DNA from 4 places in the Chromobacterium haemolyticum genome. Region 2 is predicted to be linked to each of the others. Evidence: predicted binding sites of a transcription regulator. Region 2 holds the regulator's gene; each other region holds the start of a gene.

The links. The regulator sigma-54, encoded in region 2, starts transcription at its own class of promoters, with help from an activator protein. The targets are predictions, from matches to a motif close to CTGGCACGCTTCATGCTT.
Region 1: the regulator sigma-54 is predicted to act here: its motif matches at 3,403-3,420, upstream of glnK (P-II family nitrogen regulator).
Region 3: the regulator sigma-54 is predicted to act here: its motif matches at 3,232-3,249, upstream of GYH29_RS07090 (nitrate/nitrite transporter).
Region 4: the regulator sigma-54 is predicted to act here: its motif matches at 3,652-3,669, upstream of GYH29_RS01815 (pilin).

The regions. Positions count from the first base shown of each region.
Region 1 is NZ_AP019312.1:4,313,169-4,320,538, reverse strand. Features, by position in the region: gene GYH29_RS19945 (cytochrome c1) at 1-256, shown strand, start outside; gene GYH29_RS19940 (glutathione S-transferase N-terminal domain-containing protein) at 407-1,009, shown strand; gene GYH29_RS19935 (ClpXP protease specificity-enhancing factor) at 1,019-1,459, shown strand; gene GYH29_RS19930 (ammonium transporter) at 1,662-2,975, opposite strand; gene glnK (P-II family nitrogen regulator) at 3,005-3,343, opposite strand; gene GYH29_RS19920 (accessory factor UbiK family protein) at 3,656-3,943, shown strand; gene GYH29_RS19915 (YifB family Mg chelatase-like AAA ATPase) at 3,949-5,457, shown strand; gene GYH29_RS19910 (SPOR domain-containing protein) at 5,607-6,257, shown strand; gene GYH29_RS19905 (thiol:disulfide interchange protein DsbA/DsbL) at 6,284-6,895, shown strand; gene GYH29_RS19900 (undecaprenyl-diphosphate phosphatase) at 6,979-7,370, shown strand, end outside.
Region 2 is NZ_AP019312.1:948,385-955,754, reverse strand. Features, by position in the region: gene GYH29_RS04305 (KdsC family phosphatase) at 1-512, shown strand, start outside; gene lptC (LPS export ABC transporter periplasmic protein LptC) at 509-1,078, shown strand; gene lptA (lipopolysaccharide transport periplasmic protein LptA) at 1,068-1,622, shown strand; gene lptB (LPS export ABC transporter ATP-binding protein) at 1,619-2,347, shown strand; gene GYH29_RS04285 (RNA polymerase factor sigma-54) at 2,351-3,775, shown strand; gene hpf (ribosome hibernation-promoting factor, HPF/YfiA family) at 3,843-4,157, shown strand; gene ptsN (PTS IIA-like nitrogen regulatory protein PtsN) at 4,279-4,740, shown strand; gene hprK (HPr(Ser) kinase/phosphatase) at 4,733-5,689, shown strand; gene rapZ (RNase adapter RapZ) at 5,670-6,512, shown strand; gene GYH29_RS04260 (flavin prenyltransferase UbiX) at 6,547-7,182, shown strand; gene GYH29_RS04255 (bifunctional ADP-dependent NAD(P)H-hydrate dehydratase/NAD(P)H-hydrate epimerase) at 7,228-7,370, shown strand, end outside.
Region 3 is NZ_AP019312.1:1,517,061-1,524,430, forward strand. Features, by position in the region: gene nirB (nitrite reductase large subunit NirB) at 1-1,838, opposite strand, end outside; gene GYH29_RS07090 (nitrate/nitrite transporter) at 1,858-3,060, opposite strand; gene GYH29_RS07095 (CmpA/NrtA family ABC transporter substrate-binding protein) at 3,365-4,462, opposite strand; gene GYH29_RS07100 (ANTAR domain-containing response regulator) at 4,480-5,070, opposite strand; gene GYH29_RS07105 (glycoside hydrolase family 19 protein) at 5,502-6,827, opposite strand; gene GYH29_RS07110 (hypothetical protein) at 7,206-7,370, opposite strand, start outside.
Region 4 is NZ_AP019312.1:394,939-402,308, reverse strand. Features, by position in the region: gene GYH29_RS01830 (PglL family O-oligosaccharyltransferase) at 1-800, opposite strand, end outside; gene GYH29_RS01825 (PglL family O-oligosaccharyltransferase) at 876-2,678, opposite strand; gene GYH29_RS01820 (pilin) at 2,738-3,178, opposite strand; gene GYH29_RS01815 (pilin) at 3,191-3,613, opposite strand; gene GYH29_RS01810 (adenosylmethionine--8-amino-7-oxononanoate transaminase) at 3,809-5,161, shown strand; gene GYH29_RS01805 (hypothetical protein) at 5,263-6,765, shown strand; gene proB (glutamate 5-kinase) at 6,965-7,370, shown strand, end outside.

The DNA of each region.
Region 1 (7,370 bases), 1.9 Mb from region 2:
GAATGCGGAAGGCCATGAGGAGCACAAGCTGGAGCTGATCAAGGCCGGTACTTTGACCAAGCTTGAGAACGGCAAGGCCAACACCGTGGAATTCGACAAGCGGATGGCGGACTTGACCAACTTCCTGGTCTACATCGGCGAACCGGCACAAGTGAAGCGTCAGCAGATTGGCTATGTCGTATTGATGTTCCTCTCGCTGTTGCTGTTGCCGCTGGCGTATTTCTTGAAGAAAGAGTACTGGCGCGACGTGCATTAAGCTAACTTGTCGGCTTTGATCAAGGCGGAGAAATCCGCCTTTTTTATTTTAAATCATGGTCTTATGATGCAGTGCTGGAAATGGGGTGGGGGAAAGTGCTAGAATGCCCAGCTGAATCAACCCATTGTTAGTTAAGGATTTCCTCCTGCCATGATGACTCTTTACTCCGGAATTACCTGCCCGTTCAGCCAGCGTTGCCGTATCGTGCTTTTTGAAAAGGGAATGGATTTCGAAATCATTGATGTGGACATCCATAACAAGCCGGAAGATCTGGCGGTGATGAACCCCTACAATGAGGTGCCGGTATTGGTCGAGCGCGATTTGATCCTGCACGAATCCAATATCATCAACGAGTACATTGACGAGCGTTTCCCACACCCGCAACTGATGCCGGCGGACCCGGTGATGCGCGCGCGCGCCCGCCTGTTCCTTTACCGTTTTGAAAACGAGCTGTTTATCCACGTCAAGGCGCTGGAAGCCGGCGCCACCGGCAAGGAAGCGAACAAGGCCCGCGAGGCCATCCGTGACGGTTTGACTACGATCGCGCCGATTTTCGCCAAGCAGAAGTTCATGTTGGGCGATGATTTCTCGATGATCGACGTGGCAATTGCGCCGCTGATGTGGCGTTTGGAGCATTACAACATTGATCTGGGCAAAAACTCCGCTCCCATCCTGAAGTACGCTGAGCGTATTTTCCAGCGTCAGTCCTTCATCGATTCGCTGACGCCGTCCGAAAAGGCCATGCGCAAATAAGGATTGCCAATGAGCTCCAGTACCAAGCCCTACATGATCCGAGCGCTGCACGAGTGGTGTGGCGACAACGGTTTCACACCCTATGTGGTGGTATGGGTCAACGAGCGCGCCGATGTGCCGCACGAGTACGTGAAAAACAACGAAATCGTGCTGAATATCGGTCTTTCGGCCACCAAGAATCTGCGTATCGACAATGACTGGTTGTCGTTCTCCGCTCGCTTCGGCGGCGTTTCCCGCGACATCTGGGTGCCGATTGGCAATGTGATGTCGATTTTTGCGCGGGAAACCGGCGAAGGCATGGGTTTCGAAGTTGAGCTGGGAGAGGCTGAAGCCGCCGCGCCGGCACTGAAACCGGTGGCGGCCGACGACGAAGCCAAGCCGGCGGAAGCTTCCGAGCCGGAGGCTCCGGTCAAGCCGACGGGGCGTCCCAGCCTGCGCATCGTCAAATAACGGTTTTAATTCCGTAAGCGAAAGCCGGTCCGTAAGGGCCGGCTTTTTCATTGGTGGCTTCGAATGTGTTTACGCTCTGCTACGCGTCAGCGATGCGGTGTTGAAAACATCTTCGAAAGCTTGCGAAATCGTAAACACGCTTTGCAAAAAAAAGGGCGCCAGTGGCGCCCCAAGTCCCTTACCACAACAAGAAAATTTGGGTTTATTCGACACGCTCCCCGTGCAGAATCACATCCAGCCCTTCGCGTTCTTCGTCTTCCGCGACGCGCAGCCCGATCGCCACATCGATCAGCTTCAGCAGGATGAAGGTGACGACGGCGCAATAGGCCGCAGTGACGCCCACGCCTAGCGCTTGAGCGGCGAGGCTGCCTTCCGCGCCGCCGATTTCTTTGACCGCGAAGACACCGGTGAGCAATGCTCCCAGGATGCCGCCGATGCCATGTACGCCGAAGGCGTCCAAAGAGTCGTCATAGCCCAGCATGTGCTTGAGTCCGGTGGCGCCCCAGAAGCACACCACGCCGGCCGCCAGGCCGATAATCAGCGCGCCTTTGACGTCGACGAAACCGGCCGCGGGCGTGATGGCGACTAAACCGGCGACCGCGCCCGAGGCAATACCCAGCACTGAAGGCTTTTTCTTGGTGAGCCATTCGGCAAACATCCAGGCCAGTGCGGCAGCGGCGGTGGCAAGCTGGGTAGTGACCATGGCCATGCCGGCGCGGCCGTCCGCAGCGGCGGCGGAACCGGCGTTGAAGCCGAACCAGCCCACCCACAGCATCGATGCCCCCACCAGGGTCAGTACCAAGTTATGGGGAGGCATCGCTTCCTTGCCGAAACCAACGCGCTTGCCCAGCACCAAGGCGGTTACCAAGCCGGCGATACCGGCGTTGATATGCACTACGGTTCCGCCGGCGAAGTCCAGCACGCCCTTGTCGGCCATCCAGCCGCCTGGCGCCCAGACCCAATGCGCCACCGGTACGTAGACCAGCAAGGACCACAGGGCCATAAAGACCAACATCGCGGAAAACTTCATTCGCTCGGCGAAGGCCCCGGTGATCAGCGCGGGGGTGATGATGGCGAAAGTCATCTGAAAGGTCATGAACACCGATTCAGGTATGGTGCCGGCCAGCGGATGTACCGCCAATTTGCCGGCGTCTTTCAGGTAAACCATGCCGTCCAGCATCACGCGGCTCAAGTCGCCGAGATAAGGCGTGCCGACGGTGAAGGCCAGGCTGTAGCCGATGACCGCCCACAGCACCGTGATCAGCGCGGTGATGGCGAAACTTTGCATGAGCGTCGCCAACACGTTTTTCTTGCGCACCATGCCGCCATAGAACAGGGCCAGGCCGGGAATCGTCATGAACAGAACCAAGGCGGTGGAGATCAGCATCCAGGCGGTGTCGCCGGCGCTGATGCTCTTGGCGTCGGCAATCGCGGGCCCTGCCGGCGCGGCGGCGAACGCCAGCGGAGCCATTAGGCCCAAGCCGGCGAGCTGAATGGTTGCGAGCAGTTTTTTCATTGTCGTTTCCCCTAAGTCTCTATTGCGGTTCAGACCGCGTCGGCGCCGGTTTCGCCGGTACGGATGCGCACCACTTGTTCCAGATCGTAAACGAAGATCTTCCCGTCGCCGATCTTGCCGGTGCGGGCGGATTTTTCGATGGCTTCCACGACTTGGTCGAGCAAAGCGTCGTCTATGGCGATCTCCAGTTTGACCTTGGGCAGGAAGTCCACCACGTATTCGGCGCCGCGGTAGAGTTCGGTATGCCCTTTCTGGCGACCAAAGCCTTTGACTTCGGTGACGGTGACTCCTTGCACGCCGATGGAGGACAAGGCTTCGCGGACTTCGTCCAGCTTGAAGGGCTTGATAATGGCAGAAACGAGTTTCATGACTGCTCCTTGGGTCTGATGATCCGGTGTCTTGAGTTGAGCGCTGCTGTCGCGTCAGTACGCATGAATCGTGCCAGGCCGGATTGGCGCAAAAGAAAACGCTAAGATCATGTTGCAATGCAAAAAAGGTCTGTACTGGCCTTTTTGGCACTTTCCCGGTGCATGCGGCGATGAGGGGCCGCACTGATTTGGTGCCGCGAAGGGCGCGGAGTTGGGATGGGGGTTGCCAATGGGTACGCGCTGGCGGGTAGCGGACTTGGCTTTTTGCTACACTCTGCTCTGTTATCACTTATTCACTCAAGGAGCCGCGTCATGTTGAGCCAAAAGCTGTTCGAGGAAATCGGCAACAAGATCAGCGAAACTATTGCCGCCAGTCCGGCCAAGGACATCGAGAAAAACGTCAAAGCGATGATGGCCTCTACATTCAGCAAAATGGATCTGGTGACGCGCGAGGAGTTCGACGTGCAGCAGGAAGTGTTGGTGCGAACTCGGGAGAAGCTGGCTCAACTGGAGCAGAAGCTAGCGCGCTTAGAGGCGCAGGTGTTCCCGGAGGAGGCGCGAGCCACGGTAGAGGCTCAATCAGAACTCGGCCATTCCTGAGCGACATGGCGCTGGCTGTGGTCGCAAGTCGGGCGCTGGCCGGAGTGGACGCGCCTGAGGTTGCGGTGGAAGTGCATTTGGCCAACGGCTTGCCCGCTTTCACCATTGTCGGCTTGCCTGATCTGGAGGTGAGGGAAAGCCGGGAGCGAGTCCGCGCGGCAATCTTGACTTCTGGTTTTGAGTTCCCGGCCCGGCGCATCACCGTCAACCTGGCCCCGGCCGATCTTCCCAAAGACTCCGGCCGTTTTGACCTGCCCATCGCCATTGGCATTCTTGTTGCCAGCGGACAGGTACGCTGTCCCAAATTGGCGGAATATGAAATCGCGGGAGAGTTGGCGTTGACCGGGGCCCTGCGGCCGGTGCGCGGGGCCTTGGCGATGGCGTGCAAAACGAGGGAGGCGGGGCGCGCCTTCATCTTGCCGGTAGCCAGCGCCAAGGAGGCCGCTGTGCTTGAGGGCATGCCTTTGTATGGCGTGAGCACCCTGGTTGAGGCCTGCGCCTTTCTCAACGGTCTCTCCGAGCTGGAGCCGTACCGACAAGAGGGCGGTTCGTCCCGCTCGCTTCCGGATTACCTTGATCTATTGGATATCAAAGGCCAGTCCATGGCGCGCCATGCGCTGGAAGTAGCCGCGGCAGGGCGGCATAGCCTCTTGTTGATCGGCCCGCCCGGCACCGGCAAATCCATGTTGGCCGCCCGCCTGCCCGGTATCTTGCCCGGCATGCCGGATGAAGAGGCGCTGGAAAGCGCCGCCGTGCGTTCTTTGGGGACCGATGGCTTTGCCCTGGACGATTGGGGCGTACGGCCGTTCCGTTCTCCGCACCATACCGCGTCCGCGGTTGCGCTGGTGGGCGGTGGCAGCGATCCCCGGCCTGGAGAAATTAGCCTGGCGCATCATGGGGTCTTGTTTTTGGACGAATTGCCGGAGTTCGATCGTAAAGTGCTGGAGGTCTTGCGCGAGCCGCTGGAGGCCGGAGTAATCCACATTTCGCGCGCCGCGCGCCAAGCCAGTTTTCCCGCGCGATTTCAGCTGATTGCGGCAATGAATCCCTGCCCGTGTGGCTATCTTGGGCATTTCAGCGGAAAATGCCGGTGCACGCCCGAGCAAGTGGGGCGCTATCGAGGTAAAATATCCGGTCCCTTATTGGACCGCATCGATTTGCATGTTGAAGTGCAGTCCTTGCCTGCCGACGAGTTGGTGGATGGGGCCGCCGGCGAGCCCAGCGCTTTGGTGCGTGAACGGGTGGAGTCGGCGTATCGTCGACAATTGGCGAGGCAGGGAAAGGCGAATGCCGGCTTGAGCGGGGCCGAACTTGAAGCGCTTGGCGATTTTCACGCCGAAGGGCTGGCATTATTGCGGCAAGTTTTGGACAAGATCGGCTTGTCGGCGCGGAGTTATCATCGGATACTTCGGGTTTCCAGAACCATTGCCGATTTGCAGGGTCAGGCTATGGTCATGCGGGAGCATGTGTTGCAGGCGATTCAATTACGACGAGCTGCAATGCCTAATGGCTAACAATAAATAAAGAATTGATCAATCCAGATAGTTTGTTGAACTATTTGATTAGTTAAAAGCGTAAGTGCTGCATGGCAAATCGAGATTTAAAAAATTCCTCCCGTAGTTCCCGTGGCCGCTCATCCAGCTCTAAGAGCGGAGGCGGCGGCATGGTGGCGGGCATCGTCATCGGCCTGATCGTCGGCGTTGCCGTCGCGGTTGGCCTCGCCATGTATCTGAATAAGTCCTCTACGCCGTTCAGCAACTTGGAAAAGTTGGATCGCAAAGCGGCCGGCGCTTCCGCGCCGCCGACGGAGCTGCTGGCTCCGGGCACGCGCATTGCGGATGCAGCTTCGGAAACCACTACTGCGCCGGCCCCGGTGGCCAAGCCGGCTCAGGAGGCGCCGTCCGCTCCACCGCCGATGCCGGCGGAAGCTCCCGCCAAGCCGGCCGCAACCGCGCCGGCGACCAAGGACGCAGGCAAGGAAGAGCAGCGCTTTGATTTCTACAAGATCTTGCCTGGGCAGGTGGATGCGGTGCCCGGCAAGAACGGCAAGGCGGCGGAACCTTCTGCTCAGCAGGCAGCCAAAAAGGTCTACTTGCAGCTGGGTTCCTTCCAGAATCAGGACGAGGCGGACAACCTCAAGGCTAAGCTGGCTTTGTTGGGCGTGGAGGCCAAAATCCAGTCGGTGACTGTGCCGGAAAAGGGACTGGTGCATCGGGTCAGGGTGGGGCCGTATAGCCGCCAGGACGAGGTGGACCGAGTGAAGGCTCAGTTGAAGCAGGATGGCATTGGCGCGACAGTCGTCAAGGCGGAATAAACTCTTCCTCTATTAGGGAATCGATAATGAAAAAGTGGTTATTGCTTTCGTTGATGCTGTTCAGCGGCCTGGCAAACGCGGCGATTGAGCTGGGCAAGGATTACACCATGCTGGCGACGCCGCAGCCGGTGGCGGATCCGAAAAAGGTGGAGGTGATCGAGTTCTTCTCCTATCACTGCATTCACTGCCTGGAGCTTGAGCCGGCGATGAGCGCTTGGGAAAAGAGCAAGCCCGCCGACGTGGCGTTCTCCAAGGAGCAGATCGTGTGGCAAAAGTCGATGGAAGGCTTCGTGCGCATGTTCTCCGCCTTCAAGACCTCCGGTTCCTACGACAAACTGCACCGCCCGGCTTTCGAGGCTGTAGTGAAGTCGCGCATCAATCTGTCTGACGAGAGTGTGTTCGCTAACTGGCTCAAGCAGCAGAAGGGCGTTGACGCCGCCAAGGTGATGCAGGCGTACAAATCCTTCGGCGTGAACGCGCAGGTGGCCAAGGCGGCCAAGATGACTCGCGATTATGCGATCCAGGGCACCCCGACGGTGATCGTCAACGGCAAGTACGTGGTGACGCCGGTGGCGCCGGAGCGCATGGTGCAGGTGATCAACGAGCTGGTGGCCAAAGCCCGAGCCGAGAAAAAATAAGAATCGAGCAAGACGCTTGGTGAAGAAGGCAGCCCTGGGGCTGCCTTTTGTGCGTATTAATCCTTGATGGGGGATGGGTGGACATGGATGTGATGCTGTTGGCCAAGGCTTTATTGCTGGGCATTGTCGAAGGGGTGACGGAGTTTTTCCCGATTTCCAGCACCGGGCATTTGATTGTGGTGGGGGACCTGATCGGTTTTCAAAACAATGCCGACGTGTTTGAGGTGGTGATTCAGCTGGGGGCGATCCTGGCGGTGGTTTGGGAATACCGCCAGCGTTTTCTGGGCGTGGCGCAGGGCGCTTTGCAGCGGGATGCGCAGTCGTTGCGCTTCATCAGCAACTTGCTGGTGGCCTTCCTGCCGGCGGCGGTCATCGGTTTCTTCGCGATCAAGGCGATCAAACACTATTTGTTCAACCCGCTGACCGTGGCGCTGGCCTTGGTGGTGGGCGGCATCATCATTCTGCTGGTTGAGCG
Region 2 (7,370 bases):
TCGAGCAGGCCCGCAAGGTCAAGCTGCTGATCATGGATGTGGACGGCGTGATGACCGACGGCCGCATCTACTACAACGCCCACGGCGAAGAAAGCAAATCCTTCAACGTACAAGACGGCCTGGGCCTGCGCCTGCTGCAATCCACTGGCGTCCAGTTGGCCATCATCTCAGGCCGCGCCGACCGCTGCGTCGAACATCGCGCCCGCGCGCTGCACATCGATCATTACTACGGCGGCGTGCACGACAAGAAGCTGGCGCTGGGCGAACTGCTGGAACTCACCGGCCTGACGGCCGAGGAATGCGCCTTCATCGGCGATGACCTGATCGACCTACCCATCATCACCCGCGTCGGCCTGGCCGTCGCGGTGCCGGAAGCGCCGGCCCTGGTGCGTCAGCGCGCGCACTACGTCACCGGCTGCTCCGGCGGCAAAGGCGCGGTGCGCGAACTGGCGGAACTGATCATGCAGGCTCAGGGCTCCTTCGATCCGATCCTGGCAAGGTATCTGGCATGATCCGCCTGCTGCGCTCCCACCGCCTGTTCCCGCTGCTGCTAGTGGGCCTGACCGGCCTCTTGACCGTGTGGCTGGACCAAGTCTCGCGCTGGGACAGCAACCGACGCGAACTGGACCCGGACAAGCCCGAATACGTGGCCGAACACCTGACCGCCACCCGCTTCGACGCGCAAGGCAAGCTCAATGAACGGCTGATCGCCACCCGTATGTGGCAGTACCCGGGCAAGGACGACGCCTTCTTCGAGAACCCCGAGCTTTACCAGTACCAGCAAGGCGCGCTGCAATACCAGTTGATCGGCGACGTCGGCCGTTACAACAACAAGACCCAGCAAGCCTATTTCGACAAGAAGGCGACCATGATCCAGCCCGCCGCCGCGGACAAGCCGGAAACCAAGGTCGTCACCAGCGCCATGCACGTCGACACCGCCAAGAAAATCGCCCGCTCCGCCGCGCCCACCGTGTTCTATCACGGTAAATCGCACGGCAACTCCGTGGGCTTCGTCTATCAGCAACAGACAGGTTTGTTGAACCTGCTGTCTCACACCAAGATCATTTATGAAAAATAAGCTCCGTCTCCTGCTGGCCGGCCTGGCGCTGGCCGCCGCTTCCGTCGCCCACGCCGAACAGGCCGACCGCACCAAGCCGATGGAAATCACGAGCGACAACGGTTGCACCATGGACCAGATCAAAGGCGTGTCCACCTGCGAAGGCAATGTGGTGGTGATTCAGGGCACGCTGCGCCTGAACGCCGACAAAGTCGTCGCCACTCAGGACAAGCAAGGCCAACAGACCCTGGTGGCCACCGGCCGCATCGTCACCTTCCGCCAAAAAATGGACGGCAAAAACGAATGGGTGGAGGGCCAGTCCAGCCGCCTGGACTATAGCAGCGCCGCCAACCTCGCGGTGCTGACCGGCAACGCCCGGGTCAAGCGCGAAGGCGATCTGGTGGTGGGCAATGTGATCACCTACAACACCCAGAACGAAACCTACCAAGTGACCGGCGGCACCGCCACCGGCCCCAACAAGGGCCGCGTCACCGTGATCCTGCAGCCGAAAAACACCGCCTCGCAGCCGGCGGCGGCCAAACCCGCCAGCGGAGCCAGCAAATGACGCAAAGCGTGCTCAAGGTTGAGCGCCTGCGCAAGCGCTTCAAAAAACGCACCGTGGTCAAGGACGTGGCGCTGGAAATCGCCAGCGGCGAAGTGGTGGGCCTGCTCGGCCCCAACGGCGCCGGCAAGACCACCAGCTTCTACATGATCGTCGGCCTGATCGGCGCCGACGACGGTGAAATCCGCCTGGACGATCAGGTGATCACCCACTACCCCATCCACCAGCGCGCGCGCCTGGGCCTGGGCTACTTGCCGCAGGAAGCCTCCATTTTCCGCCGCATGACGGTGGAAGAGAACATCAGCGCCATCCTGGAAGTGTCCGGCCTCAAGGGCAAGGAACTGGAAAAAGAGCTGGACCTGCTGCTGGACGACCTCAACATCGGCCACCTGCGCGACAGCAGCGCCTTGTCGCTGTCCGGCGGCGAACGCCGCCGCGTCGAGATCGCTCGCGTGCTGGCCACCCGGCCGCGCTTCATCCTGCTGGACGAACCCTTCGCCGGCGTCGACCCGATCGCGGTGATCGACATCCAGAAAATCATCTCCTTCCTGAAGGAACGCGGCATCGGCGTGCTGATCACCGACCATAATGTCCGCGAAACCTTGCGCATCTGCGACCGCGCCTACATCATCAGCGAAGGCTCGGTGCTCGCCTCCGGCGAACCGGAAGAACTGGTCAACAACGAGAAGGTGCGCGAAGTCTACCTTGGCGAACACTTCCACCTGTAAGCGATGAAACAGACCCTTCAGCTCAAGGTATCGCAGCAGCTGACCCTGACGCCGCAGCTGCAGCAGTCGATCAAGCTGCTGCAGATGTCCACTCTCGACCTGCAGACCGAAGTCGAGCGCTTCTTGCTGGATAATCCCTTGCTTGAGCGCGGCGACGAAGCGCCGCAGGGCGAAGCGGCTGACACCACCGCCGGCCAGGAACAGGACGGCGCCGCGGAAACCCGCGACGAGGCCTCCGGCGACGACGGCGAGCGCGGCGCCGAGGCCGGCGAACTGAGCGACTGGGGCAGCGGTGGCCGCCGCGGCGACGGCGACGACGAACTGGACCCGATGCTGAACGTACCCTGTCCGGTCAGCCTGCGCGAGCACCTGCTGGCGCAACTGGGCGAAGTGGCGCTGCCCACGCGCGACCAGGCCATCGTTCAGTTGCTGATCGAAGAGCTGGACGACGACGGCTACCTGGGTCAAACGCTGGAAGACATCGCCAGCCACCTGCCGCTGGAACTGGAAATCGAAGCCGACGAACTGATGATAGGCCTGCGCCTACTGCAACAGTTCGACCCGCCCGGCGTCGGCGCGCGCTCGCTACCGGAAGCGCTGGCGCTGCAATTGCAGCGGCTGGATCCGGACGAGCCCCAGCGCGAGCTGGCGCTGGCCATCGTCCGCGACCACCTGACCTTGCTGGGCAACCGAGACTACACCCGGCTGAAAAAGCAGCTGAGCGTGGACGACGCCGCGCTGCGCGCCGCCCAGGCGCTGATTGCCCGCCTCAACCCCCGCCCCACCGCCGGTTTCGGCGCCAGCGACACCCAATACGTGATCCCCGACGTCTCGGTCAGAAAGCGCAAGGGCCGCTGGGTGGCCGCCCTGAACGGCGGCGCCGTGCCCAGGCTGCGCGTCAACCAGATGTACGCGCGGCTGCTGGCGGAAAACCGCGGCGGCAACGGCGAAATGTCCTCACGTCTGCAAGAGGCGAAATGGCTGGTGAAGAACATCCAGCAGCGATTTGACACTATCCTGAAAGTGGCGGAAGCTATCGTTGAACGGCAGCAATCGTTCTTTGAACACGGCGAAGTGGCCATGCGCCCGCTGATCCTGCGCGACATCGCGGACGAGCTGGGTTTGCATGAATCCACGGTTTCCAGAGTGACCACCCAGAAATACCTGCTCTGCCCGCGCGGCCTGTTCGAGCTCAAGTATTTCTTCGGCAGCGCGCTGGAAACCGACAGCGGCGGCGAGTGCTCCGCTACCGCGATCAAGGCGCATATCCGCAGCCTGATAGACGCCGAATCGCCGAGCAAACCGCTGTCCGACAGCGCTCTGGTCGAAGCGCTGTCCAAACAGGGAATACAAGTTGCCAGACGCACGATAGCCAAGTATCGTGAAGCCATGCAGATACCGCCGGTCAACCAACGCAAGACGTTGTGAGCCAGGCGGCGGAATACAGCGATCCGGCCGACCCGACCGGACTGTCAACACCAGAAGGAGCTAGGGTATGAACCTCAAAGTAACTGGACTGCATCTGGAAGTAACTCCCGCCCTGCGCGAATACGTTGAAACCAAAATGGAGCGCGTTACTCGACATGTCGACCATGTGATCGACATTTCCGTTACTCTGTCTGTTGATAAACTGGTGCAAAAGGCTGAAGTCAACGTGCATCTGTCCGGCAAGGACATTCACGTGGAAGCCACCGAATCCGATATGTACGCCGCCATTGATCTGTTGATCGACAAGCTGGACCGCCAAGTGCTGAAACACAAGGAAAAGCAGTCTGAACACCGTGCTCCGGCGCCTGAAGCCAGCCTGTAATCCCTTGAATTGGAAGGCGGGAGCCTGCGGGTTCCCGCTTTTCTTTGCACTTGCCCGTTTTCAGTACTATCAAGGCAACGTAGAATTGCCGGGTTTTTCTCAGCCGCATGCATAATCCAATATGAACCTCATCGGCAAAATCCTGACCCCCGAACACGTGTTGCTGGATCTCGATGTCGCCAGCAAGAAGCGTGTGTTCGAGCAGGTCGGCCTCTTGGTTGAAAATACCCGGGGCATCGCGCGCAGCGAAATCTTCGATTGCCTGTTTGCCCGCGAAAAACTCGGCTCCACCGGCCTTGGCCAGGGAGTGGCGATTCCCCATGGCCGCGCGCGCGGCCTGAAGGAAGCAATGGGCGTGTTCATCCGCCTGAAAGCGCCTATTCCGTTCGACGCCCCCGACGGCAAACCGGTGCAGTGCCTGTTTGTGCTCTTGGTGCCGGAACAGGCCACGGACCTGCACTTGCAAGTGCTGTCCGAGCTGGCGCAATTGTTCTCCAGCCGCCAGATGCGCGAGCAGATGCTGGGCATCTCCATTCGCGACGAGCTTTACCAGCTGCTCAACAATTGGGTGCCCAATGCCTAGCATCAGTGTCCGCCGGCTGTACCAGGAAAACCAGCAGAAGCTCAACCTCACCTGGGTTGCAGGAACCGGCGGCGCCGACAATATGATAGGCAACGACGAACAGCGCCCGACTCAGGCGCTGGTCGGCCACCTCAACTTCATCCACCCCAACCGGGTCCAGGTGCTGGGCCTCGCCGAGGTGGACTATCTGAACCGGCTGGAGCAGTCCGCCGCCAAGACCGCGCTTGATCAGCTGTTCCACAAGAGCATGTCGGTGGTGATGGTGGCCAACGACCAGCCCGTGCCCAAGCTGCTGCGCGACTACTGCCACACCCACAACGTCCCGTTGATGACCACCAAGCTGGAAAGCCCCTACCTGATGGATGTGCTGCGCATCTATCTGGCGCGGGCGCTGGCGGTGTCCACCGTGCTGCACGGCGTCTTCCTCGACGTGTTCGAGATCGGCGTGCTGATCATGGGCGATTCGGCGATGGGCAAGAGCGAGCTGGCGCTGGAACTGATTTCCCGCGGCCACGGCATGGTGGCAGACGACGCGGTGGAGTTGTACCGCATCGGTCCGGACACGCTGGAAGGCCGATGCCCTCCCCTGCTGCGCGACTTCCTGGAAGTGCGCGGCCTTGGCATCCTCAATATCCGCACCATCTTCGGCGAAACCGCGGTGCGGCCCAAGAAGGTGCTGCGGCTGATCATTCATCTGGTCAAGGCCAATGATCAGGCGATGCAGGCGTTGGACCGCCTCAACATCCAGTCGGAAACCCAGGACATCATCGGCGTCACCATCCGCAAGGTCGTGCTGCCGGTGGCCGCCGGCCGCAACTTGGCGGTGCTGGTGGAGGCCGCGGTGCGCAACTACATTCTGCAGCTGCGCGGCATCGACAGCACGCGCGAGTTCATCGAACGCCACACCAACTTCCTCAGAGACCAGGAAAATGCGCCTGATATTGATTAGCGGCCTGTCCGGTTCCGGCAAGTCGGTGGCGCTGCGCGCCCTGGAAGACGCCGGCTTCTACTGCGTGGATAATCTGCCGGCCACCATGCTGCACGAGGCGATGTCGCTGTACGCCGACTACGGCTACGAGCAGATCGCCATCAGCGTGGACACCCGCTCCGGCCCGTCGCTGGGCGCCTTGCCGGCGGAAATGGAAAAACTGCGGGCCCAGCAGGTGGACGTGCGCCTGCTATTCCTGGAAGCCACGCCCGCCACCCTGGTCAAGCGCTTCTCCGAAACCCGTCGCCGCCATCCGCTGTCCGGCGCCGACGTCACGGTGGAGGAAAGCATTCTGCTGGAACAGGACATGCTGGCCGAGATCATGGAGTTGGGCACCCGCATCGACACCAGCGAGCTATCCGCCAACGCGCTGCGCAGCTGGGTGCGTGAACTGGTGGACGCCGACAGCAGCCGGTTGACGCTGATCTTTGAATCCTTCGGCTTCAAACACGGCCTGCCGCGGGACGCCGACTTCGTTTTCGACGTACGCTGCCTGCCCAACCCCTATTACGACCCGCAGCTGCGCCCCTTCACCGGCCGCGACCAGCCCATCATCGACTTCTTCCAGCAAACGCCGGAAGTGCAACAGATGGTGGGCGACATCCAGCAGCTGGTCAGCAAATGGCTGCCCTGTTTCAGCATGGAAAACCGTAGTTATCTGACCGTCGCCGTTGGCTGTACCGGCGGCCAGCACCGCTCGGTCTACATCACGGAACAACTTGCCCGCCTGTTCGCCGCCGAACAGGTGTTGGTGCGCCATCGCCAGCTCTACCGCCAGAACTGAACGCGTTCGGGCCGCCCGCCTAAAGGAGACATTCATGCGCCCGATCAAAACCGTCACCGTCGCCCTGACCGGCGCTTCCGGCCTGCCCTACGGCTTGCGGCTGATCGATTGCCTGATCGCCGCCGGCATCCGCGTCTGGGTGCTGTATTCGCAAGCCGCCCAGGTAGTGGCCAAACAGGAAATGGACCTGACCCTGCCGTCGCGCTCGGCAGAAGCCCAACAGTGGCTGATGCAACGCAGCGGCGCCCTTGACGGCCAGCTGGCGGTGTTCGGCCGCGAAGAATGGTTCGCGCCGGTGGCGTCCGGCTCCAACCCAGCCGACGCCATGGTGGTCTGCCCGTGCTCGATGGGCACGCTGGCCGCCATCGCCCAGGGCAGCAGCGACAACCTGATCGAGCGCGCCGCCGACGTCAGCATCAAGGAACAGCGCAAACTGGTGCTGGTGCCCCGCGAAGCCCCGTTCTCCGCCATTCATCTGGAAAACATGCTCAAGTTGGCCCGTCTTGGCGTTGTCATCCTGCCGCCGTCTCCGGGGTTCTATACTCATCCCAAGACCGTGGACGACATGATCGACTTCGTGGTGGCGCGAATTCTGGATCAGCTCCGCATAGACAATCAATTGACGCCGCGCTGGGGCGAGCCCGCCTCGGACAACCCCGCGGCGCCCTAACCAGCCGCCGCGCCGCTTGCGGCCCGGCCAACGAGGAGCATCGGGATGCCGACACAAGACCAAAGCATTCTCAGCCTGGACGCCTTGCGCCAATTGGAGCGCCAAGCCACCGACGCCGGCTACAACCTGATGCAGCGCGCGGCGATGGCTACCGCCGACTGGGTCAGCCACCACCTGCCCAGCACCTC
Region 3 (7,370 bases), 570 kb from region 2:
TTGCGTATGCCCAGCAGGTCGATGCGCTGGCCGCCGGTGACCTTGAGCATCGGCACCTGGTATTTGTCGGCCACGTCGGCGATGCGGCGCAGCTCGGCGGCGTTGGTGACGCCGCCCTTCATTTGCGGGATCACCGAGAAGGTGCCGTCCTTCTGGATGTTGGCGTGCACCCGTTCGTTGACGAAGCGGCTTTGCGGATCGTCCACCGCCTCGCGCGGCCAGGTGGACAGCAGGTAGTAGTTGATGGCCGGCCGGCAACTGGCGCAGCCGTTGGGCGTGCGCCATTCCAGGAAGTGGTAGACCGCGGCGTGATCCAGCAGGTGGTGGTCGCGGATGGCCTTGCGCACCTCGGCGTGGCTGTGATCGGTGCAGCCGCAGACGGCCTTGGTCTTGGGCGCTTCTTGGAAGCTCGCACCCACCGTGTTCATCAGGATCTGCTCTACCAGGCCGCTGCAGGAGCCGCAGGAGCTGCCGGCCTTGGTGCATTGTTTGACTTCGTCCAGGGTGAACAGGCCGTTTTCCTTGATCGCCTTGACGATGGCGCCTTTGCTGACGCCGTTGCAGCCGCAGACTTCGTCGCTGTCCTGCATGCCGGCGGCGCGGCTCTGGCCTTGCACGCCTACGTCGCCGATGGCGGTTTCGCCGAAGATCAGCCGCTCGCGCAGATCGCCTATCGCGCGCTGTTCGCGCAGCAGCTTGAAGTACCAGGCGCCGTCGGCGGTGTCGCCGTACAGGCAGACGCCGATCAGTTTGTCCTCGCGCAGCACCAGTTTCTTGTACAGGCCGCCGGCCGGGTCCGACAGTACGATCTCGTCGCAGCCGTCCCCGCCGATGAAGTCGCCGGCGGAGAACAGGTCGATGCCGGTGACCTTGAGCTTGGTGGCCATCACCGAACCCTGGTAGCGGCTGCTGCCCAGCTGGGCCAGATGGTTAGCGCAGACCTTGGCCTGTTCGAACAGCGGCGCCACCAGGCCGTAGCAGACGCCGCGGTGGCTGACGCATTCGCCCACCGCGTAGATGCGCGGGTCGAAGGTCTGCAGCGCGTCGCTGACCACCACGCCGCGTTCGCAGTGTAGGCCGGCGCCGGCGGCCAGCGCGATATTGGGGCGGATGCCCACCGCCATCACCACCAGTTTGGCTTCCAGGGTTTCGCCGTCGGAGAGCTTCGCCGCCGCCACCGCGCCGCGCCCGTCGTCCAGCAGCGCCGCGGTCTGGCGGCCCAGCAGGATGCGCAGGCCGCGCGTCTCCAACGAGGCCTGCAGCAACTGAGCGGCCGCGGGGTCCAGTTGCCGCTCCAGCAGCCAGTCCGCCAGATGGACCACGGTGACATCCATGCCGCGCTGCTTCAGGCCGTAGGCGGCTTCCAGGCCCAGCAGGCCGCCGCCTATCACCACGGCCCGGCCGCCGTCGGCGCTGGCCGCCAGCATGGCCTCGGTGTCGCGGATGTCGCGGTAGCCGATGACGCCGGCCAGCTCGCCCCCGGGCAGCGGCAGCATCACCGGCAGCGAACCGGTGGCCAGCAGCAGACGGTCGTAGTGGGCGACGCCGCCGTCGTCGGCGCGCACCAGACGACGCGCGCGGTCCAGCTCCACCACGGTCTTGCCGGTGTGCAGGGCAATGCCGCGCTCGGCGTACCAGCTACGCGGATTGAGCACGATGTCGTCGAAGGTCTGCTCGCCAGCCAGCACCGGCGACAGCTGGATGCGGTTGTAATTGGGGTGCGGCTCGGCGCCGAACACGGTGATGTCGTAGAGGTCCGGCGCCAGCGTCAGCAGTTCTTCCACCGTGCGGATGCCGGCCATGCCATTGCCGACCACCACCAGTTTGGGTTTGTTCATGATGGGTGTCCTCGCGGTTTCAGAGTCGGGCGCTGGCGAGAGACCAGCCGGCGCGCCAGCGTTGGCGCAGCCCGGCCAGGCCGGCCCAGCCCGCCAGCGCCAGCGCGGCGTACAGCCACAGTCCGATGGCGTAGCCGCCGCTGGCCTGCTTGATCACGCCCAGGCCGGCCGTCAGCAGGAAGCCGCCGACGCCGCCGGCCATGCCGATCAGGCCGGTGACCGCGCCGATTTCGTCGCCGAAGCGCTGCGGCACCAGCTGGAACACCGCGCCGTTGCCGGCGCCCAGGCAGAGCATGGCCAGCACGAACAGCAGCAGCGCGCCGCCGGCGCCGCCGGGCTCAAGGCCGGCTGCGAACAACAGCGCCGCCACCGCCAGATAGACGGCCAGCAGCGAGCGGGTGCCGCCTACGCGGTCCGCCAGCACGCCGCCCAGCGGTCGCATCATCGAGCCGGCGAACACGCAGGCGGCGGTGTAGAGGCCGGCGGTCTTGGCGTCGAAGCCGAACTGGTCGTGGAAATAGCCGGGCAGCGCGCTGGCGAAGCCGGCGAAACCGCCGAAGGTGATGGCGTAGAACAGCATCAGCCACCAGGCGTCGCGCTGCCCCAGCACCGCCAGGTAATCCGCCCAGCGTTTGGGCGGCGGCGAGCCGGGAGCGTCCTTGGCCATCCGGGCGAACAGCAGCAGAACCAGCAGCAAGGGCAGGCAGGCGAGGCCGAACACGTTCTGCCAGCCAAAGTGCAGCGCCAACGCCGGCGCGAACAGCGCCGCCAGCACGGTGCCGGAATTGCCGGCGCCGGCGATGCCCAGCGCCGTGCCCTGATGGGCCGGCGGATACCAGCGCGAGGCCAGCGGCAGCGCCACGGCGAAGGAGGCGCCGGCCACGCCCAGGAACAGGCCCAGCAGCAGCGCGCCGCCCAGGCTGGAGAGGCCGACGCGCCAGGCGGCCAGCAGGGCGGCTATGACGATGATCTGAGCGATCAGTCCGGTGCGCTTGGCGCCGATGCGGTCCGCCAGCATGCCGACGGCCAGCCGCAGCAGCGCGCCGGCCAGAATGGGGGTGGCCACCATCAGCGCGCGTTCGCGAGTGTCCAGGCCCAGCGCCGCGGCGATGGGCACCTGCAACGGGCCCAGCAGGTACCAGACCATGAAGCTGAGGTCGAAATAGAGAAAGGTGGACAGCAAGGTGGGCTTGTGCCCGCTGTGCCAGAAAGAACGGTCCATGCGAAACTCCTGTGCCGCGAGCGGCCGGGGGCCGGCCAAAATAAAAACGGCGTTCGCTCCTCGGTGATAGCAGGAGCGGACGCCGTTGTCCGTTGCCGTCCCGGCCGCCATTGGCCGGACAAGCATTTGGGGTGGGCACGGCACGTCTTTGTGCCAGGCCCGGCTTGACTTATGCAAACGCCGTGCCAGCCATGGGGTGGAGGAAAGCCTGGCTTTATCTAGGCTTGCGGTGGAAAAAGCGCACCGCGCTGGTGCGAAAAGAGCCAGCCGCGCACTGTGTTTGTGCGTTGCAGCATGAAGGTTCTCAGCCAGGCAGGCCCAAGGCTGCGGGGTAGCGCGCTTGTCCGTCCCAGTCCACACCGTCGCACAAGCGGCCGCTGTGCTGCGGCCGGGCCGGGAGCGGCAGGCCCAGCGCGTCCGCCGCCTGCCGGTAGAGCCGGGTCTGGCTGACCTCGGCGGCCACGGTTTGAGCGTCCTCGTCGCCGCGCAGCCAGCCCCAGCGCCGGAACTGGTCGACGAACCAGATGCCGTCGGACGGATAGGGATAGTTGACCCGGCCTTGGTCGAAGAAGCGCAGCGCGGTCGCGCCGGCTGCGACCGAGGGCAGGGTGGCGGCGATCAGCGTTTCCGGCAGACCAATGTGTTCCGGCCGCGCCAGCCAGCGTGCCGCTTGGCGGCGGTGTTCGCTGTGCTCCAGCCAGCGGCAGGCTTCCAGCAGCGTCATGATCAGCGCAACGGAGGCGGCCGGCTCTTTTTGCGCGAAATCGCGGCGGCAGAGCAGGGCTTTCTCCGGGTGGCCTGGCCAGATCTCGCCGCTGACGACGACGATGCGGCCGGCCTGACGCGCCGCCGCCTGCTGGTGCCAGGGCTCGCCCGCGCAAAAGCCGTCCAACTGGCCGGCTTCCAGCGCCGCGCCCATCTGCGGCGGAGGAATTACCACCAGGCGCGCGTCGCTCCGTGGGTCCAGGCCTTGCGCGGCCAGCCAGTAATTGAGCCACAAGGCATGGGTGCCGGCGGGGAAGGTGTGAGCCAGCGTCAACGGCGGGCCGTCTTGACGGACGCGGCGGCGCAGTGCCTGTTCCGGCGACGCGGTCAGCGCGTCGGCCAGCGGGTGGCTGAGGGTGATGGCCTGGCCGTTTTGGTTCAGCGTCATCAGCAGCGCCATGTCGGCTTGCGGGCCGGCGAGGCCCAGTTTCATGCCGTAGGCCAGGCCGTACAGCGCCGCGGCGGCGTGCAGGCGGCCGTCCAGCAGCTTGTCGCGCACCGCGCTCCACGAAGGCTGGCGCAGCAGTTCCAATTCCAGGCCGTGGCGGCGGTCCAACCCCAGCTGGCGCGCGACGATCAGCGGCGCGCTGTCGGTTAGCGGCAGATAGCCCAGGCGCAGGCGGTACGGGGCGGTCATGGGAGTGTCCTTATGGTTCAGCCCAGCAACTCGGCTGCTTTGATCAGTTGCCGGGCAAGCTCGGCGATGCGTAGGCCCTCGCGCATTGCCTGCTGGCGCAGCGCCTGGTAGGCGTCGTTTTCGCTGAGCCGGCGTTTGTCCATCAGAATGCCCTTGGCGCGCTCGATCAGCTTGCGTTCGGCCAGCTGTTGTTCCGCCGCCGCCAGCCGTCGCCGCAGCCTGCCATCCTCGGCGAAGCGAGCGCGGGCCAGGTCGATGATGGGCGCCAGCCGCGCGGCGTCGGCCTGGTCCACCACGTAGGCGGCCACGCCGGCGTGGACCGCGGCTTCTATCGTGGGCAGGTCGCCCTGATCGGCGAACATCACCACCGGGTGCGGGGCGATTTCGCCTAGCAGCGCCAGCTGCTCCAGGGTGTCGCGTGATGGCGATTCGGTGTCCACGATCACCACGTCGGGCCGCAGCCCTTCCACCGCCTGCAGCAAGGCCGCGGCTCCGTCCACTTCGGCGGCGACGGCGTAGCCGGCGCGCGCCAGCGCCTGGCGCAGCGAAGCGATGGTTTTGGCGTGGTCGTTGACCAGCAGCAGGCGCAGCGGCGGAGGGGCGGACATTGCGGCACCGGGGAGAACGGGACGGCTTGGTTGAAGCAAGCGCCGTGCCCGCGACCCTGTCCAAAGTCCGCTGGGCTTTAGAACCTGTTTACGATCAGCTGCGCGTCGGCGATACGGCGTTGAAATCGCTTTCGAGATGCTTATGTACCACGTGCACACTCCGCTCTCTCAGTGGTTTTCGCCTTGTCTCGCCCTCGCTCGCGGGACTTTGAACAGGCTCGTAAGAGCAGGGCTCAGGAAGTACAGCGGACTTTGCGCAGGGGCTGAGGTTCTTGATGCGATTTTTAGAGTGGTCGCCGCCGGATTGACGCGGCGTTTAGCCGTGATGACCTATCGTGGAGCCGAGACATGGCCAATGGACAGGGAGGTGACGCACGGGTGAACAAGAGTCGTTGGCGAGGCCGGCCCCGCGTGAGCGGAGCCGGCCGATTTCATTTCAGCTTGACGTTCCAGTTGTCCTCGACGCAGCGCTGGTAGTTGCCGGCTTGCAGCGCGCTGTACGGTGTCTGGTAATTCACCAACTGGCATTTGTAGTCATTGCCCCATTTCCAGTCCTTTTCCCAATAGATGTTGTAGGCGGCGGAGCTGGCGGCGCTGAAGCGCTGCATATTGGCGCAGGACAGTTGTTCGTTGCCGTAGTCCCAGCCTAGATCTTTGGCGAATTGGCGGTAGTAGTCGATGCGATTCTGCGCCGCTTGACGTTCGGTGCCGCCGCCGCACTCGGCGTTGACGATCTGGATGGTGGTGGCGAAGTTGTTGCCGGCCCCGGCGGCCTTGTCCGCGGCGTTGGGCACCCAAGTGCCGTCCAGCACGTGCAGCATCGATGGTTTCGGCGGCTGCGGGAAGACGAAGAAGAAAGTGGCCGAGGTCAGATTGAGCCAGGTGGAGGCCACCAGGTCCGGGTTCTTCAGCAGCACCGACTGGTCGCCGTTGTACATGGCCTGGGAGAAGGGGCCGTAGTTGTAGTTGTAGGACAGCTGTTTGGCGCCGCGGCCGAAGTATTTCTTCCAGCTGCCATCGGCGTTCTTGCCGCAGGTCCACACCTTGTTGAACACCGGGTCGGCGCATTCGGTGTTGTAGCCGCAGCCGGGGCCGGTTTCGTCGCAACCCATCTCGCGTAGATATTTCAGGCCCTGGCGCCATTCCGGCACCGTGTCGCTGCGGTTGTGGTCGCCGGTTTCCTGGGCGAAGTGGGCGAACATGGTGGCCAGGCTGTGGCGGCAAATGGCGTCACCGTCGCGGCCGTCGCTGTAGTCGTCGCAAATGGCGGGAAACTTGGCGATGGCCTGCAGGAAGCGCTGGTAGCTGTAGCTGGCGTCGCGGCGCGAGAAGTAATACTCCCACTTGGCCGCCGGCAGCAGCCGTTCCACCCGGCGCACGTTCAGCGGATTGGCTGCGCTGCCGGGCGCAACTTGCTCCACCTGAGCGTTGGGCAAGGTGCGGATCGAGGCTTTGACGTTGCGGAAGAAAGCGGTATCGGTCAGGGCTGCCTCGTATTGCAGCGCTTGCTGCAGAGTGGGCGGCTGAGGCTGGCCCGGTTCGGCCTGCGCCGCGGCTTTGGCCGCCGCCACCGGCGTCCAACTGCCTCTAGGATTGGCGGCCGGCGTTTCGGCGCGGGTGCGCCATTTCGCCTGCCAGTCCTGGCCTTGCCATCGGACTTGTTGTCCGGCTTGGTAGGCAGCGCCGGCGTTCCAGGGCGCGGCGAATACGGCCTGGCAGGCCAGGCCGAGCAGCAGGGCGGAGAAGGGTTTGCGCATGTTGGCTCCTTTGTCGAGCTGCCGACGCGGTGGGTGCCGCGTGGAATCGGGGCAGCCGTTTATGGGGGCCTGGACAAACCCAGTGCGCGGTCCGGCAGCGTCGTCGCGCCGTACTTAACAAACCGCTCGCGATGGTTTTTTCGAGGCCCCTTAGGTGGTTTTCTGCCGTGCGCGACGCACGGCATAGATACCACTATGGAACCAATTTTTGATATGTCAAATGACTTTTTTAGGGAGAATCAGATTGACGCGGCAATGCGGCCGACCCGAGGCTAAGCCGGGTTCGGACAAACAAGGCGGAAGCGGCCGCGGCTGGCGCCGGGGTGAGATCCCGGGCAGGGTGCGGCTTTAGGCGTCAATCGTAACTGTGCGGCCGTCTCAGGGGCGAGAGGCGTTGATCCAGGCGTCGTGCGGGTAACTGGCGGAATCCAGCCCCAATTCTGACGAAAAGGTGATGTGACAGTGACGTCCTGCTGCATGGACCGCAATCACGGTAAAAGTGATCGCGGCGCTATCGTGTTGTTCGGCGATGTAATCGCCTGG
Region 4 (7,370 bases), 550 kb from region 2:
AACTGATTGAACCAAGGCAGGGCGAACTGCATCGCCAACACTACCAGACAAGACAGCCACATCGCCCACAGCATCCGGCGTGATTCCGCACTGCCGATGCGCCAATGCCAGAGCGCCGCCAGCCCGGACAGGGCCACCAGGTACAATAGAATGGTGCGCGAACCCGCCCACCCCAGCATCAAAGCCAGGCCAAGCACGAGAATAGCCAAGCCCCAGCGTGGCAGCCGGTCAGCCGCATACAAGTACACCCCAGCCACCACCGACCACATCAAATAATGCGCGTATTGATTGCGTTGGCCGATATGACCAAAGATATTGCTGGTGGGGTGAGAGCCATCGTAGAACAAGCCCAGCTCCGCGGCGTAACCCGTCAGCTGAGCCACGCCTATCGCCGCCTGCACCAAACCGCCAATGATCAAGGCCCAAGCCAACCAAACCGCAAACGGCCGCTCCCCCATTTCCTCGCGCAAAGACACGGTGACAGCCGCAAGCAAAGCGGCAGCCAGCCAGGCCAAGGCGGTGGCGTAATTCATCCCTGGGAACAGCGCATCCACCCAGAACGGCTGCCCTGCCCAGAGCAGCCCCATGCCCAGACACCACCAGGCGCTGCGCGTCATACGCCGGAACAATCCCCCGCTGGGCAACAGGAAAACCGCCGCCGCCAGCAGCAGCCAGACCACATTGATTTCGCCAAACCACTGCGGCAACGGCACATAGTGAATGCGCGAGGCGAAAGGCAGGATGGCGATGAGGCATAGAGCCAGCATCGCCATGTATGTGGAAAATCTTTGAACGCTCATATTACGGCTGTCGTTTGCTAGATGAAGGATGCAGGATACCGCAAGCACGCGCTCAAACAAACCGTATCCTGGCGGTCAAAACAGTGTTTTGCGCGTCACAGGCGCGGCCACGGTCATCACTGCGGCCAACTGCGCGGCCTGACTGTGAGGAGGATGTTGGGCATAGGCTTGGGCTGCGCGTATTACGATTTCACGGAGAGGCTTAATCTCGGGCTCAGCACGTGAGGACAAGATCACTGCCAATCTGGGCACTGATTCCGGATAATTTGCTATCACCATATACAATGCCTTTCTTGCACTGTCTGGTTGAGCATTAAGCGCTCGTAAAATGGAAAGCTGGGTCAGAACGCTGGCGTATGGTTGGAAGCTCGCCAATTTTTCAAAGTGCATCAACTTAAAATTCAGCTGCTCCTTCGTTGGGAGCAAATAATTACCGAGCATCATATCTGCGCTTGAAACCCAAAAAGGGTTTTTAGCCAAGCTGGAAAGACTCTCTATTCTTATTAAATTCTCCTTAAAGTCTGCCGACGGGGCACTATAACGAACCAGCATCCAAAAATTGGACACCCCTACCACACAATACCAAACCCCTATCGCACCAAAAAAAATGCTTATACCGCGGACAATGCTGGGCCTTATATCCAATATAAACACTTTTTTCTCAGGAGCAGCGGCCCCAACGATGGCCAGCATAAACAAAAAAGGAAGATACCACAAAGGGTACTCAAACATACTGTGGATCAATATCACCCCAGCAAGCGACAACAGGAAAAAATTTTCTATTGTTCTATTACATCTCTTAAAATACGATTTTATAGTAACAACTAAACCAGAAACAATCATTCCCGTACCTAGAACCCCCACTTCTGCTAGCATTTGAAAAATCAGATTATGACAATGAGCATAGAGCCAACTCTCCGGAGCCTTAGGCAGACCTGAAGCCACTTCCATCGCAACAGACTTCGCAGCAAAACCTCCTACACCAACACCCATCCACGGGTGCTCAAGAAAAACATCCCACGCTTTAGTCCATTCTATTTTTCGCCGCGCCCCCACATCTCCATCCAATATACGTTCCGACCCACTAACCGTCTGAAAATCCAAACCAATTCTTTTCAGAGCCAACAATATATCGTGATTGAAAATTTGAATTATTGCCAACGCCAAAACAGCTAGAGCCAGAGCTAAAGCCATTCTCCTCATCACTTCAGCATCTGAACTCGTTTTAAGCCATAGCCATGCCAAACACACAAGCGCCAAACCATATAAAAGCGCCAAGCGCGATCCAGACCAACACATCATTAGAGCAAAAAATACTGCCAATACAATAGAAATGCCTGTATTTAAACTTCTATGTGCATACAAGTAGGATACGGAAATAAGCCCCCATCCTAAAAAATTTGCATACTGATTACGTTGCGCAATATTTCCCACCACGCTTCGCGCAGAATCAAAAACAATATATCCATCAAAATATTTTGCAACATCAGCAGCTTGAAGCCCGCCCAAAAATGCTTGAATCATCGCACAAATCAAAACCACTTCAGCAATACATTTCACAACTTCTTTCAGGTCATAATTACGAATACAAAAACACACCATCATCAACAAAAATAAAATTAGCGCCATATAGGCGGCATCAAAATACTGCGCCCTAAATACCCAAAAAACACCCCCCGCCAACAAGAAAAGCCCACCAGGCGAAACTGACCATTTTATTGGGGCACCTCTCAAGGCAGAAACAATTACAAAAACACTCACAAAAAAAACCACCCCCGCATTAGTAAACCAATCCGGAGCGGGTGAAAATCTGTAAAAATTAAAAAATGGAACAGTAGTTGCAAAAATCAAAAAATATATCTCAAACTTCTTGGTCATAAATCACCTTGCAGAAAAAAAGCGCTGCATATGCAGCGCTTTTTAGCGAAACAGCAATATTATCGACAGTTAGCAGGCAAATATTTCGTGGGGATAGCATTCGAGCCTGACCCAGAGCCATCACCAGCTCGGCATGCCCAAGTTACCGTACCAGAAGAAAGCGTCGGAACCAAGGAGAAATAGTTCCCATTAACATCTGTATTAATATTTCTCATCTGAATCGAGATCACACCACTCGCAGAGATCAGTGTTTGTGTAACATAAGTTGAGCTCGCAGAAGAGACTCCTGCAGATGCCAAACTACTTGGTAGCGCCCCCTGACTAATCGCATATTCTGAAACGGCGGTTTTTGCCGCACCGGCCGCGTTCATTCCTTCGGTTACTTTAGCTCTTGCCGTATAGTCCTGATAGGCAGGGATAGCAATTGCCGCTAAAATACCAATAATAGCGACGACAATCATCAATTCGATGAGAGTAAAGCCTTGTTGAGTTTTTTGCATTACGCACTCCATTTAATGACAAGAAGAAGGCAGATACTGTGTATAAGCCGCATCGGAGGAACACGACCATACAACGGCACCGCTATTCGTTGCAGGGGTAAATATTACTACTAAACCAGAGGCGACACTATTATTGAAAGACACCGTTATAGTACTAATACCACCACTACCACTACTAACTTGAACATTACTGACATATGAGCCAGACAATGTATCCGGCAAACCTGCACTGGCATTCGAGCTAGGCCAATTATTATTTGTCAAGTAGTACTCCGAAACGGTCGTTTTAGCATGATCCGCATAAGTCAGACCCTCCGCCACCTTAGCTCGAATCGTATAATTCTGATAAGCCGGAATCGCAATCGCCGCCAAAATACCAATAATGGCGACAACAATCATTAGCTCAATCAAGGTAAAACCAGCCGCCTTCCTCATCTCTCGGCTCCAGAGCTTAGTTTTATAGAGAGCGACTTATGCAGAAAGTATGCCAGCCCCTTCTTCACGCTCATTACAGCCAATCCGCCAGTCATAAACAGCGCAGCGGGTAGAAATGTGACGTTTTTGGTCAGTCCGCTGCTTCGCTCTCCCTGTGATAGCATCGAACTCTTAGTCTGAATACATAGAACAGATATGAGCGATAACCAAGACTGGCTGCAGCGCAGCTTCAATACTGTCTGGCACCCCTGCACCCAGATGAAACGTCATGAGGCTTTGCCCATCGTACCCATCGCCAGCGCGGACGGCGTCTGGCTCAGAGACTTCGACGGCAAGCGTTATCTGGACGGGGTCAGCTCCTGGTGGGTCAATCTGTTTGGCCATGGCCACCCTCGCATCAAGCAGGCGATCAAGAATCAGCTGGACCAGCTGGAACACGTGATGCTGGCGGGCTTTACGCACCAGCCGGTGGTGGAGCTGTCCGAACGCCTATGCGAGCTCAGCGGCCTGGCCCACGTGTTTTATGGGTCCGACGGCGCCAGCGCCACGGAAATTGCGCTCAAGATGAGCTTTCACTACTGGCGCAATCAGGGGCTAGCGGACAAGACGCGTTTCATCAGCCTGGAAAATAGTTATCACGGCGAAACCGTGGGCGCCTTGGCCGTCACCGACGTGCCCTTGTTCTCCAACACCTACGCCGGCTTGCTGAAGCCGGGCCTGCGCGCGCCGTCTCCGGACGCCCGGCGCGCGCTGCCCGGTGAAAGCGCGGCCGATGCCGCGCGCAAAGCGATCCAGGCGCTGGAAAACCTGCTGGCCAAACACGCTGGAGAAGTGGCCGCCGTCATTGTGGAGCCCTTGGTGCAAGGCGCGGCCGGGATGGTAATGTACGACCCGCTCTATCTGAGCGAGCTACGCCGACTGTGCGATCAATACCAGGTGCACTTGATCGCCGATGAAATCGCCGTGGGCTTTGGCCGGACCGGCAGCCTGTTCGCCTACCAGCAAGCCGACATCACCCCGGACTTCCTCTGTCTGTCCAAAGGCATCACCGGCGGTTTCCTGCCACTTTCCTGCGTGTTGACCAGCAGCCCAATTTATCAGGCCTTCTACCACGACGATGTCACTCGCGGTTTCTTGCATTCGCACAGCTATACCGGCAATGCATTGGCCTGCGCCGCGGCGCTGGCAGTGCTGGATATCTTCGCGGAGGAGGATGTCCTGGCCGCCAATGCCGACAAAGCTCAGCGCTTCAATTCGATGATGACTGATTTGCAAGCGCGTCCGGACGTCAGGAATTTCCGCCACAAGGGCATGATCTGGGCCTTCGAGGTCGACACTTCACGCGCCGACTTCGCCCAAGCCTGTTTTGCCGCGATGCTGCGCCGAAGTTGCCTGTTGCGCCCCATCGGCAACACCGTGTATTTCATGCCCCCCTATACGATCACCGACGAGGAGATGGCCTTCCTGATCGCCGCCACCGCAGCCATACTGGAGGAACTGGCGCGCGCATCCAACACCGCCGACGGCCAAAGCATCGCTTTGCCGTGATCCGCCTTGCCATGGCGGGGTGAGTGCCCATAGCATGGAAACGGCACAATTTACATTGTGAATCGCCTTGCATGCCGCTGCCCACCCTGCCAGAACAAACTATGGATCCTCTGCTGATAGATACTCAACCGGATAGCGTGGCGGCATGGCTGGAGCGGCTGCCATTCACCGATCTGCCCGAATGCGGACGCTTATTGAGCCAGTCCATGCAAAACTTGTCCCGAGTTCCACTGGACAGCCATTTGCGCCACAAGCTCCTGAAGCTGTACCTGAAAGCGGTGGATCGCTATTACCCGCTGCTGGAAAACGAGATTCGCCAACACGACAGTTTAGGAACGCCAAAGGTGCGCCAACTGGCCTTGCTGAGCGTCGAGCTGTTCGCTCTGATTTTCATCACGTTCAAACAGACTCTGCACGATCGCCTTGCCAAGCGCGGCCTGCTTGATCGCGAGCACCCTAAAATCGAGCTGATGGCCTACACCATGATGGCGGCGCGCCAGCTGCTGAGCATCAGCCAGCAATGCTATACCCCGATCACGCCGGACTTCTGGTACGACTGCCACCAGTTGCATGTCTTCGCCAGCGGCCGCGGCTGGCAAGACAAGGGGCTGGCTAACGATGACTCCATCCAGACCATCTACTTGCAGATCCTATTGATGGGGCTGACCCCCAGCAACCGCCTCGCCCCCACCGAGCAAGCCTTGTCGCGACAGCTGATCTTCGATCTAGCAGCCAAAGCCCGGCTGATTCCAGTTGAAGCCTTGACCCAGCCCGTGCATGGCTATCTGGTTGATCAACAAATCGACTCCCCCCCACGCTTTCTGCCGATTTCCGCAAGCAAATTGGGCCCCGGCTGCTTTCTGCTGGATCTGGAGCCGCTCAGAGACATCCTGGAGAAAAGCCGCGAGGCACTGCAAAAAGCTCAGAACAATCGTCAACAGGGCCTGATGATTGATGAATTGCAGTTGTTATCCTTACTGGTGGAAGAATGGCATCAGCCCAAACGTCGCCGTCATCCACGACTCAAGACCCAAACCATCATCGAAATCGTCGCGGCACTGCCGGGCATCTGGTTCCATCGCAACGATCTAAGTTGGCAATTGCCCGGCATCTCCGCTGAAGAGGACACGCCTCGCCACCGGCCGCCGCCGCCGCCCTGCTTGCTGGCCATATCCAATCAGAGCGATACCGGCTTGCTGCTGCACGGCCAACCGCGAGATCAATCCCTACGAGCAGGGGAACTGCTGCTGGTCACCCCGCCAAACCAGCCGGAAAACGCCAAGCTCGGCATCGCCCGCTGGGTTGCGCTTCGCGCGGATGGGCGGGAAATCGAATGCGGTGTCGAGTTCATCGGCGGACCGCCCCAACCCGCGCTGGCCATGCCCAGCATTACCCACCCCGGTGACAGCTTTCAGTTCGCCTTGCTGCTGGCCACGCCTGCAGGAATGCCCAGATTGCTGTTGATGGCTGGACGCCCGTATAGCCAGTTACGCGAATTCCGCCTACATGACGGCGAACGGGAAAGCCTGATCCGGGTATCGCGTTTACACACGCAGACTCCGCTGTTCCAAATCATGGAATACCGCGATAGCGAGCATTTCTGACTCAGATCAAGCTTTTATCTTGCCGCGGACCCTGCCGAATTGCACGGTCCGCATCAAAGCCCGTGTAATCAACAGGCTGCCGACACCATGATGGCGTCGCTTTGCCGCCATCGGATCTCCGCCCCGCCGGAGACGGTCCGGCATGCTCTTTTTCGGGTAAACTCCCCCGCATCTATCGTTTTGACTCATGGAGTTTTGGATGCGCTCGGTTATTCACGCCGCTGACCGGATTGTGGTCAAAGTCGGCTCCAGTCTCGTCACCAATGACGGCAAGGGCCTGGATATGGCGGCGCTCAATCGCTGGGCGGCGGAAATCGCCGAATTGAAACGGCGCGGCAAACAGGTGGTGCTGGTTTCCAGCGGCGCGATTGCCGAAGGCTGCCAACGACTAGGCTGGACCGTGCGCCCCAAGGGCGTGCATGAATTGCAGGCTGCCGCCGCAGTGGGCCAGATGGGCCTGTGCCAGGCATATGAAACGGCCTTTCGCGGCTTTGGCTTGCAGACCGCGCAAATCCTGCTGACCCACGAGGACTTGGCTGACCGTACCCGCTATCTTAACGCCCGCTCCACATTGACCAGCCTGTTGAACCTGAACGCGGTGCCCA